Salmonirosea aquatica: one gene and its partner. The protein of the gene in region 2 interacts with the protein of the main gene of each other region in a pairwise test. Links are inferred from orthologs where the notes say so. Each region holds a gene or a part of one and is shown on either strand. Other genes may lie near its edges.

Evidence for each region. Proteins that work in one complex are often made in the same cells at the same time.
Region 1: the proteins of ung (region 2) and GBK04_RS14460 interact in binary tests that used the Escherichia coli proteins (3 or more experiments, as listed by UniProt). The link is inferred for Salmonirosea aquatica from one-to-one orthologs.

The regions. Positions count from the first base shown.
Region 1 is NZ_WHLY01000002.1:3,171,750-3,175,366, reverse strand. Bases 1-2,987 are described here. They hold GBK04_RS14460 (nucleoside-diphosphate kinase), read right to left. Parts: upstream 1,711-2,987; coding sequence 1,291-1,710; downstream 1-1,290. Other genes in these bases: GBK04_RS14455 (DHH family phosphoesterase), read left to right, coding at 1,896-2,924; GBK04_RS14465 (alpha/beta fold hydrolase), read left to right, coding at 272-1,174; GBK04_RS14470 (fasciclin domain-containing protein), read left to right, coding at 1-161. In the rest of the region: BamJ family beta-barrel-assembly machinery protein, read left to right, coding at 3,039-3,617. UniProt on the Escherichia coli protein: Major role in the synthesis of nucleoside triphosphates other than ATP. The ATP gamma phosphate is transferred to the NDP beta phosphate via a ping-pong mechanism, using a phosphorylated active-site intermediate.
Region 2 is NZ_WHLY01000002.1:6,214,042-6,218,194, reverse strand. Bases 480-3,371 are described here. They hold ung (uracil-DNA glycosylase), read right to left. Parts: upstream 2,313-3,371; coding sequence 1,647-2,312; downstream 480-1,646. Other genes in these bases: GBK04_RS27040 (O-methyltransferase), read left to right, coding at 2,869-3,371; apaG (Co2+/Mg2+ efflux facilitator ApaG/CorD), read left to right, coding at 2,405-2,791; GBK04_RS27055 (Dabb family protein), read left to right, coding at 1,209-1,592; GBK04_RS27060 (zinc dependent phospholipase C family protein), read right to left, coding at 480-673. Outside these bases: more of GBK04_RS27060, read right to left, coding at 1-479; more of GBK04_RS27040, read left to right, coding at 3,372-3,645; GBK04_RS27035 (monooxygenase), read left to right, coding at 3,705-4,153. UniProt on the Escherichia coli protein: Excises uracil residues from the DNA which can arise as a result of misincorporation of dUMP residues by DNA polymerase or due to deamination of cytosine.

The sequences.
Region 1 (3,617 bases), 3.0 Mb from region 2 along the record:
GTACCCTGACGACCGTATCCACCAAGACTATCAAAGTGGATGTGAACAACGGGGTCAAAATCACCGGCAACAAAAACACGGCCCCCGCTACGCTCACCCAAACCAACCTGCTGGCGACCAACGGCGTGATTCATATCATTGACCGGGTACTGATGCCGTAACCATTCACTAAGATTTTTCAACATAAAAATCCAATCACGGCAACCCGTGGCTCGCTTTTTATGTTGAAGAAGGTACAAAGCGTTTGAATGGACAGTGAAGTGTAGCAAACATGAAAGGTAAAAAGAGGATTTGGTTGCGGTGGGTGCTGGGCATCCTGATTATTGCGTTGATAGGTTCCTGGTGGATGGCGCAGCGGGTCGATTTTCGCACCAGCGACAGCGAATTGACGGCGCTTTTTACCGCCAAATCCATGCCGATCAAAATTCATCGCTACAAAGTCGAGAAACGCACGGTACGATTCGTAGAGTTCGGACAGGACAGTCTGCCGGTCACGATCCTGGTGCACGGCGCTCCGAGTTCATTGAGCTTCTTCAGTTCGCTTTACTCCGATACCTCAGTTACTAACCATACTATGCTCGTGGGCGTGGATCGCCCCGGTTACGGCTATTCTGATTTTGGTCAGTCTGTGATTTCCGTCAAAAAACAGGCGCATTTTCTCCAGCCTCTTATCGATCACTATGCCCGGCAAGGCCGCAAGGTAGTGCTGGCGGCTTCTTCGTACGGAGGCTCGGTGGTAGCCAAGCTGGCAATGGACAATCCCGATGTAGTGTCGGGCATTCTTTTCATTTCGTCGTCTCTGGCCCCCGGCCAGGAATATACGTACCCCATTAGCTATGTCATCGACTCCCCTTGGTTTGGCTGGTTTTTCCCGACTATTCTGCGGGTAGCTAACGATGAGAAGCTACATCACCAAAAAGCGTTGGAAGATATTCAGGACGGCTGGGAGCGCATTCGGTCACGAATCATTATGCTGCACGGCAATGCCGATCAGCTTATTTATTTTTCCAATGCCGAATATGCCCAGAAGCATTTGATCAACGCCGCCTCGTTTACGCTGATTCCGGTAGAAGGAATAGGCCATACACTTATGTGGGATCGCCCGGAGCTGATTCGGAAAAGTCTGCTGGAATTGATCAGAAAACCAAAACTAGAGCACCTGGCCGGGAAGTAAACGGTGCCGATTCTGGGAGTCATAAGCTTAGGTCAGAGTCTTTTGCTCATATATACAAAAAGGGTCTGGATTCAATCGAATCCAGACCCTTTTTCACTTATAGACCCTCTCTTGTTCTAAAACTGCTCGGTACCCGAAAAGAAGAAATTCCCTTCGATCGTGGCGTTTTCATCAGAGTCGGAGCCGTGGATGGCATTGGCCTCAATGGACTTGGCAAATAGCTTACGAATCGTTCCCTCGTCGGCATTGGCCGGGTTGGTGGCACCGATCAGCGTCCGGAAATCAGCTACGGCATTGTCTTTTTCCAGGATCATGGGTACAATGGCACCCGACGACATGTACTTGCAAAGGTCGGCATAAAAGGGCCGTTCCTTGTGTACTGTGTAGAACTCGCCGGCCCGTTCGGGAGTCAATAAAGTCTTCTTCAAAGCCACAATACTGAAACCCGCTTCTTCAATCATTTTGATGATCGCCCCCGTATGGTTTTCGGCTACGGCATCGGGCTTAATCATCGTAAAAGTTCTGTTCCCTGACATATTGAATGCAAAATTTTATTTGGCCGCAAAACTAACCATTTTCCCCATAAAACCGACAACAGGTCGCAAATCCCAACAGTTTTGTTAATTTTGTGCGCCCATACTGAACCGCCCGGCGGGCGGGCGGGGTGGCTACTCTCATCAGGCAACTTTTTATTTGCGCTGGTCTTTTACTACAAATTCTTGTGAATCAACCTTTTGACGCACTACGCGCTGTATTAGCTTCTCCCCAAAAAGTCGTAATCACGATGCACCGCGACCCTGATGCTGACGCCATGGGGTCTTCACTGGGCTGGGCGTTGTATCTGGAAAAGAAAGGGCACCAGGTGAGCGTCATCAGCCCCACCGACATCGCTTCCAACCTACACTGGTTGCCCACGGCCGACCGCGTGCTGGTGTTCGAAGGTACCAACGCCAAAGCCCGCGAATGCCGGGAAGTGATTCAGGAAGCCACATTGGTGTGTTGCCTTGATTTTTCGGCTATTTCCCGTCTGAAGGAATTGGGACGCTGGGTCAATGAGTCCACGGCTACCAAATTGCTGGTGGACCACCATATCGAACCCGAACCGTTCGCCGATATTATGCTATGGGATACGGGTGCGGCCGCCACGGCGCAGTTGATTTTTGAAACCATCCGATACCTTGACGGCACAGCAATACTCGACGTCCCAATGGCCGAGTGCCTGTACGCAGGCATTATGACCGACACAGGTTCGTTCCGGCACGGAAATACCACTCCTGAGGTACATCTGGCGGTTGCCGAACTCATGCGGACTGGTCTGGAGATCAATAAAGTGCACCGGATGATTTTTGATAACTCGCCCCTGCTGCGCATGAAGCTGCTAGGCCATGTGCTGAGCAATCGCCTACAGGTACTTCCTGAGTACCGGACGTCCTACATGACTCTGACCGCCGCCGAATTGGAAAAGTACAAATCGGGCACGGGTGATACCGACGGTATCGTGAACTACGGCTTACAGATAGAAGACGTGGTGATGACGGCCCTATTTATCGAACGGAAAGGGGAAGTCAAGATCTCGTTCCGATCATTTGGGGATTTTTCGGTGCGGGACCTGGCGAGTGCGCATTTCAATGGTGGCGGCCACCGCAATGCCTCCGGGGGACGCACGACGCTTTCTTTGCAGGAAACGGTGGATCAGTTTCTGAAATTTCTGCCTTTTTACAAAGCCCAGCTCCTGAGCGTGGAGAAATGAGGCGTTTTTTTGATTCCTTTGCACAAAAATCGGAGGATGCACGTTATAGGTAGTATTATTTCGCAATCAACTCAAAATCACTAACTACTCTATTTTATATTTAACCAGAAACCAATGAATCTTAAAACAATCGGCTTTGTGCTGGGCATCTGCATCCTGGCCGCCTCCTGCAATCAGCATCGGGTACAGGTAACAGAGAATGGACTAAAATACCAGTTTCATGAGCAAAACGAAGATGCACGCAAAGCCAAAATGGGCGACATTATGTCGTTTCACTTGGTCCTTAAAAACAGCGAGGACTCCGTGCTGCGCGATACCTATAAAGAAAATATGCCCGTGAAGCTGGTACTTCAGCAGCCTCCTTTCAAAGGTAGCTTTGAAGAAGGGCTGGCCATGCTGGCCAAAGGCGACAGTGCTACCTTTTTTGTGAGCGCTGACACGCTGTTTGCCAAGATGATGCAGCCTATGCCTCCTATGGTTAAAAAAGGTACTGACCTGGCATTTACCGTAAAAGTACTGAATATCCAGACTTCCGAAGAATTCCAGAAAGATCAGGCCGAGCAGGGAGCTGCCCAGAAAGGTATCGATGCCAAAACCATCGATAAGTACATCGCTGACAACAGTCTTCAGGGCAAAGCGCAGAAAACAGATTCGGGCCTGGCTTACGTGGTGCTGTCGCCCGGCTCGGGCCCT
Region 2 (4,153 bases):
GCATCTGACGCTCTACTTGCCCGTCGAGCCGGGTAGCATACCGGGCGGTAAATTCATCGGAGTAGGTACGTACCAGCACTCGGTTGCGTTCTACAAAAGTGTACTTACGGTCCGGTTTAAATTCCTCACTCAACTCTTTTTCGATCCGTAGTACCGAATCACAAGCGGCATGGGCTTTTGCGACAGCACCCCATACGGCTTGGGCGGGGCTCTCTACGTATTCAGCGCTCCCCAGCCACATCTCGTACCCTTCGGCATAACGTTCGGGTATGCGCGACTCCCAAAAAGCATGAATACCCTCCTGACCGGTCAATTGACCATTGTAGTTTCGAGTAGTGTGAAGGGGTACATTCGCATCGGCCACGTAATGTCCCAAATCGGCCGAAAGACGCAGGATGCGGGAGGGGCTTCTGTCCCGCATGGCTTCAGTCAGCTGAAAAACGGCGGTCTGTACATACCAGGGTACGATGCCATGCCTGCGCAGGCTATCTTCTCCGAATTTTTCTTTGGCCTGATTCCAGTACAAGGGTAATATGGCCAGGGCACTATCTCCATATACATCCAGATCGATGAAATGCCGTTCGGCTTCCCCCACGATCGCATACCGTCGCCGATCGGGATTTACGGCATTTTCCGTGATGAAATCAATCTGCTTTTTGTAAAAGTATTGCATATCAATCGGCAGCCGGTATACCGCCAGCCGATTGATATGCCGATGCGCCCAAAAGCCCCACTTAGGTTGAAAGGAGAGTAGAAGTGATAAAACCACACTATATAGAATACAAAGCAACGTTTTTCTCACTTGTTGGGTACTATTTGGAAAGTAGGAAGGCAAATGCTAACCAAAGAATATTTTAAATGTGCAAAATTCCGTTTTTGAAAGGGATTTTTCTTGTTTTATTCATAATCATTTCAAAAAGCGCGAAATATTAAATCTGTATTTTTCTAAAAAGCAAAAAAATAGTTTCAAAGCCTAAATGATACAACGTATCTAGACAGATTTTACAGATATTTTGTAACATAATGAACCAATTAATATTCTTTATTTTGTTAATTTCAATATGGAATATTTGGCATTTTATGAAATTTGCAATATTTAGTGCAATTTAATATTCAAATAGTACAAAAATATTGAACTATACGTACCTTTGTGCAGTTATACTCATATCATTGACAACGTAAATCAAATGAAACCAAAAAATAAAACTTTGGGCTATTTAATTCCCGTATTCATTCTGGGATTATTTATGCTCATCATCTACGGAGCTTATACGCCCCACCAAAAAGCCGAAGTGCAGCGGGTGGTATGCATCAAGTTCAAAGCAGGTACCCCAGCGGCCGAAGTTGAAAAGCACATGCAGGAGTTCTCGAACCTACGCCGGCAGATTCCCGCCATTGTGGGTTATACGGGAGGAAAAGTGCTGAATAATGACAATGTTGCTCGGGACTTCGATGTAATTCACTACCTGACTTTCCGGAATGAAGAAGGGATTCAAACGTACGATCAGCATCCCAAACACACAGAGTTTGTCAAAAACAACAGCCCGTACTGGGAAAATGTACTGGAACTGAACTCGGTGATTGAAAAGTAGCCAGCGCAGGTACCTTACTGATTTTAAGCACCGTCTCACTGACGGTGCTTTTTTTTACCACACAATTTCCGGTTTTCCAAGCTTCCGAAGGTAGGTATTGGTCTGACTGAAATGTTTACTCCCAAACCATCCGCCCCACTTGGCAGCCATAGGGGAGGGGTGTTTGGCCTCCAGGATATGATGTCTGGTTTTATCAATGATCTTTCCCTTTTCCTGCGCGTATTTTCCCCAGAGTAGGAACACAATCCCTTCCTTTTCCTCATTGATACGCTCAATTACAGCATCGGTAAACGTTTCCCATCCTTTCTTCTGATGCGAGCCAGCTTCTCCGGCCCGGACCGTGAGCGTAGCATTGAGGAGTAACACCCCCTGCTGTGCCCAGCGCTCAAGATTTCCCGAAACCGGAATCGGCGTGCCCACATCGTCCTTGAGTTCTTTGAAAATATTCAGTAAAGAAGGTGGTTTAGGAATGCCGTCATTCACCGAAAAACACAGGCCATTGGCCTGCCCGGGACCATGGTAGGGATCCTGGCCCAGAATTACTACCTTGCAGGCATCAAAGGGACAGGAGTCGAAAGCGTTGAAAATCAGTTTTCCGGGAGGATAAACGGTATGGGTTCGGTATTCCTGTTTCACAAATTCGATCAATTCTTTAAAATAGGGCTTCTCAAATTCGGCATTTAATTTCGCTTTCCAGGATTCTTCGATGGTAACGTCCATATTCTTTGTTAATTTAGGAATTTAAAAAGGTACCGCTTGTCAACATAAACATCGGAATGCTAATTTCGTTATACAAATAAACTATTTTAGCCATGGTATCGGAAGTAACTGAGGGGGTGAAAGTATCGGTAGTTACTGAATATCAGCCCGATTATTCCAATCCGCGACAAACTCATTTTGTATTTACCTACAAGGTAATTATCGAAAATCACAGCGACAACACCGTCAAACTCCTACGCCGCCGCTGGAATATCTACGATTCCAACGGAGTCGTACGGGAAGTGGAAGGCGAAGGTGTGGTTGGTCAGCAACCCGTGCTGGAACCCGGCGAGATCCACGAATACGTTTCGGGTTGTAATTTACGTACCAACCTGGGTAAGATGGCCGGAAATTACCTTATGGAGCGGGTTCTGGACGGGCGTCGTTTCAATGTGGTCATCCCTGAATTCACTCTTATCGTTCCCTACCGACTTAACTGATCCGGGCTATATCCTACTTGTTGGATTGCTATTTTCTTTCGCATTCGACCTGTTCAATCGTACATTTCCATTTCCCTTTGATTCTTCCTTACCTCAAGCACCAGCTACGTGCCGGCAATGCTCATTCGATCCATTCCCCTTTTATTTACGATTTGTATACCCAGGCAATTTGTCCATCAGCTGAGGATAAATCCGATTTCGAAGCAATCGCTTCCTTACGCCGACAGCTTTTAAAAAACACCGATGAAATCGAGATTCTGGACCTGGGGGCCGGTTCGCGCCGCAACAGATCCAACCGCCGAAAAATTAGTGACATTGCCCGCAACGCAGAGAAACCGGCTCGCTTTGGAGAACTGTTCTATCGCCTTACCCGCCATTTCAATCCCCAAACCGTACTGGAATTAGGTACCTCATTGGGGTTGACAACTGCGTATTTTGCCCGAGCGGCTACCGATGCACACGTGACCACCATGGAAGGCTGTCCCGAAACGGCCCGTTTGGCTTCCGAAAACTTTGAAAAATTGGGGGTAGGTACCATTGAACTGGTAGTAGGGAATATTGATCATACACTACCCGCCTGGCTCAACGCGCAACAAAAAACAATTGATCTGGTCTTTTTTGATGCCAATCATAGATTGGAGCCTACCTTGCGGTATTTTGAGGATGTGCTTCCCTATACAGATGATGCGTCTGTGCTTATATTCGACGATATTTATTGGTCAAAGGAAATGACAATGGCCTGGGAAAAAATCAAAGCACATCCTCAGGTACAGGTGGCCGTCGACTTGTTCTGGGTGGGGCTGATATTTTTCCGGAAGGAACAGGCGAAGGAACAGTTCCGGTTACGCTTTTGACAAATTTTATGTGTAAATTTTCGTTAGAAAACGACTGATCGCTATAAATCGGGTACCCTATGCTAAAATTGAGGACAGGAGTCGTAATGGCCGGTGCTAGTGTGGTGTTGGCGCTCGGATGCCAGGAAAAAATGCAAGAGCCGGCGGTGACCGAAATGACCTCGTTTGGGTTTATTCAGGACCGGATTTTTACCCCTACCTGCGCCACTGCGGGCTGTCACGCTTCCGAACAGGATAATGCCTTTAATCAGCATGGATTGGTTTTGGCAAAAGGAAAATCGTATGCTAATCTTATCAATATCCTTTCCAGGCAGCCCGATGCCCAGGCCGAAGGTCTGAAACGAGTGAAGCCTTACAATGCCAACGAAAGCCTGCTGTACCATAAATTGAATTGGGACGCGGGCCACCACGGCGGGAAACAGTACGGACTTTCCATGCCGCTGGGAGGTACCCCGCTCAGTGCCGGGCAGCTCGAGTTTGTGCGGCGTTGGATCGAAGCGGGTGCTAC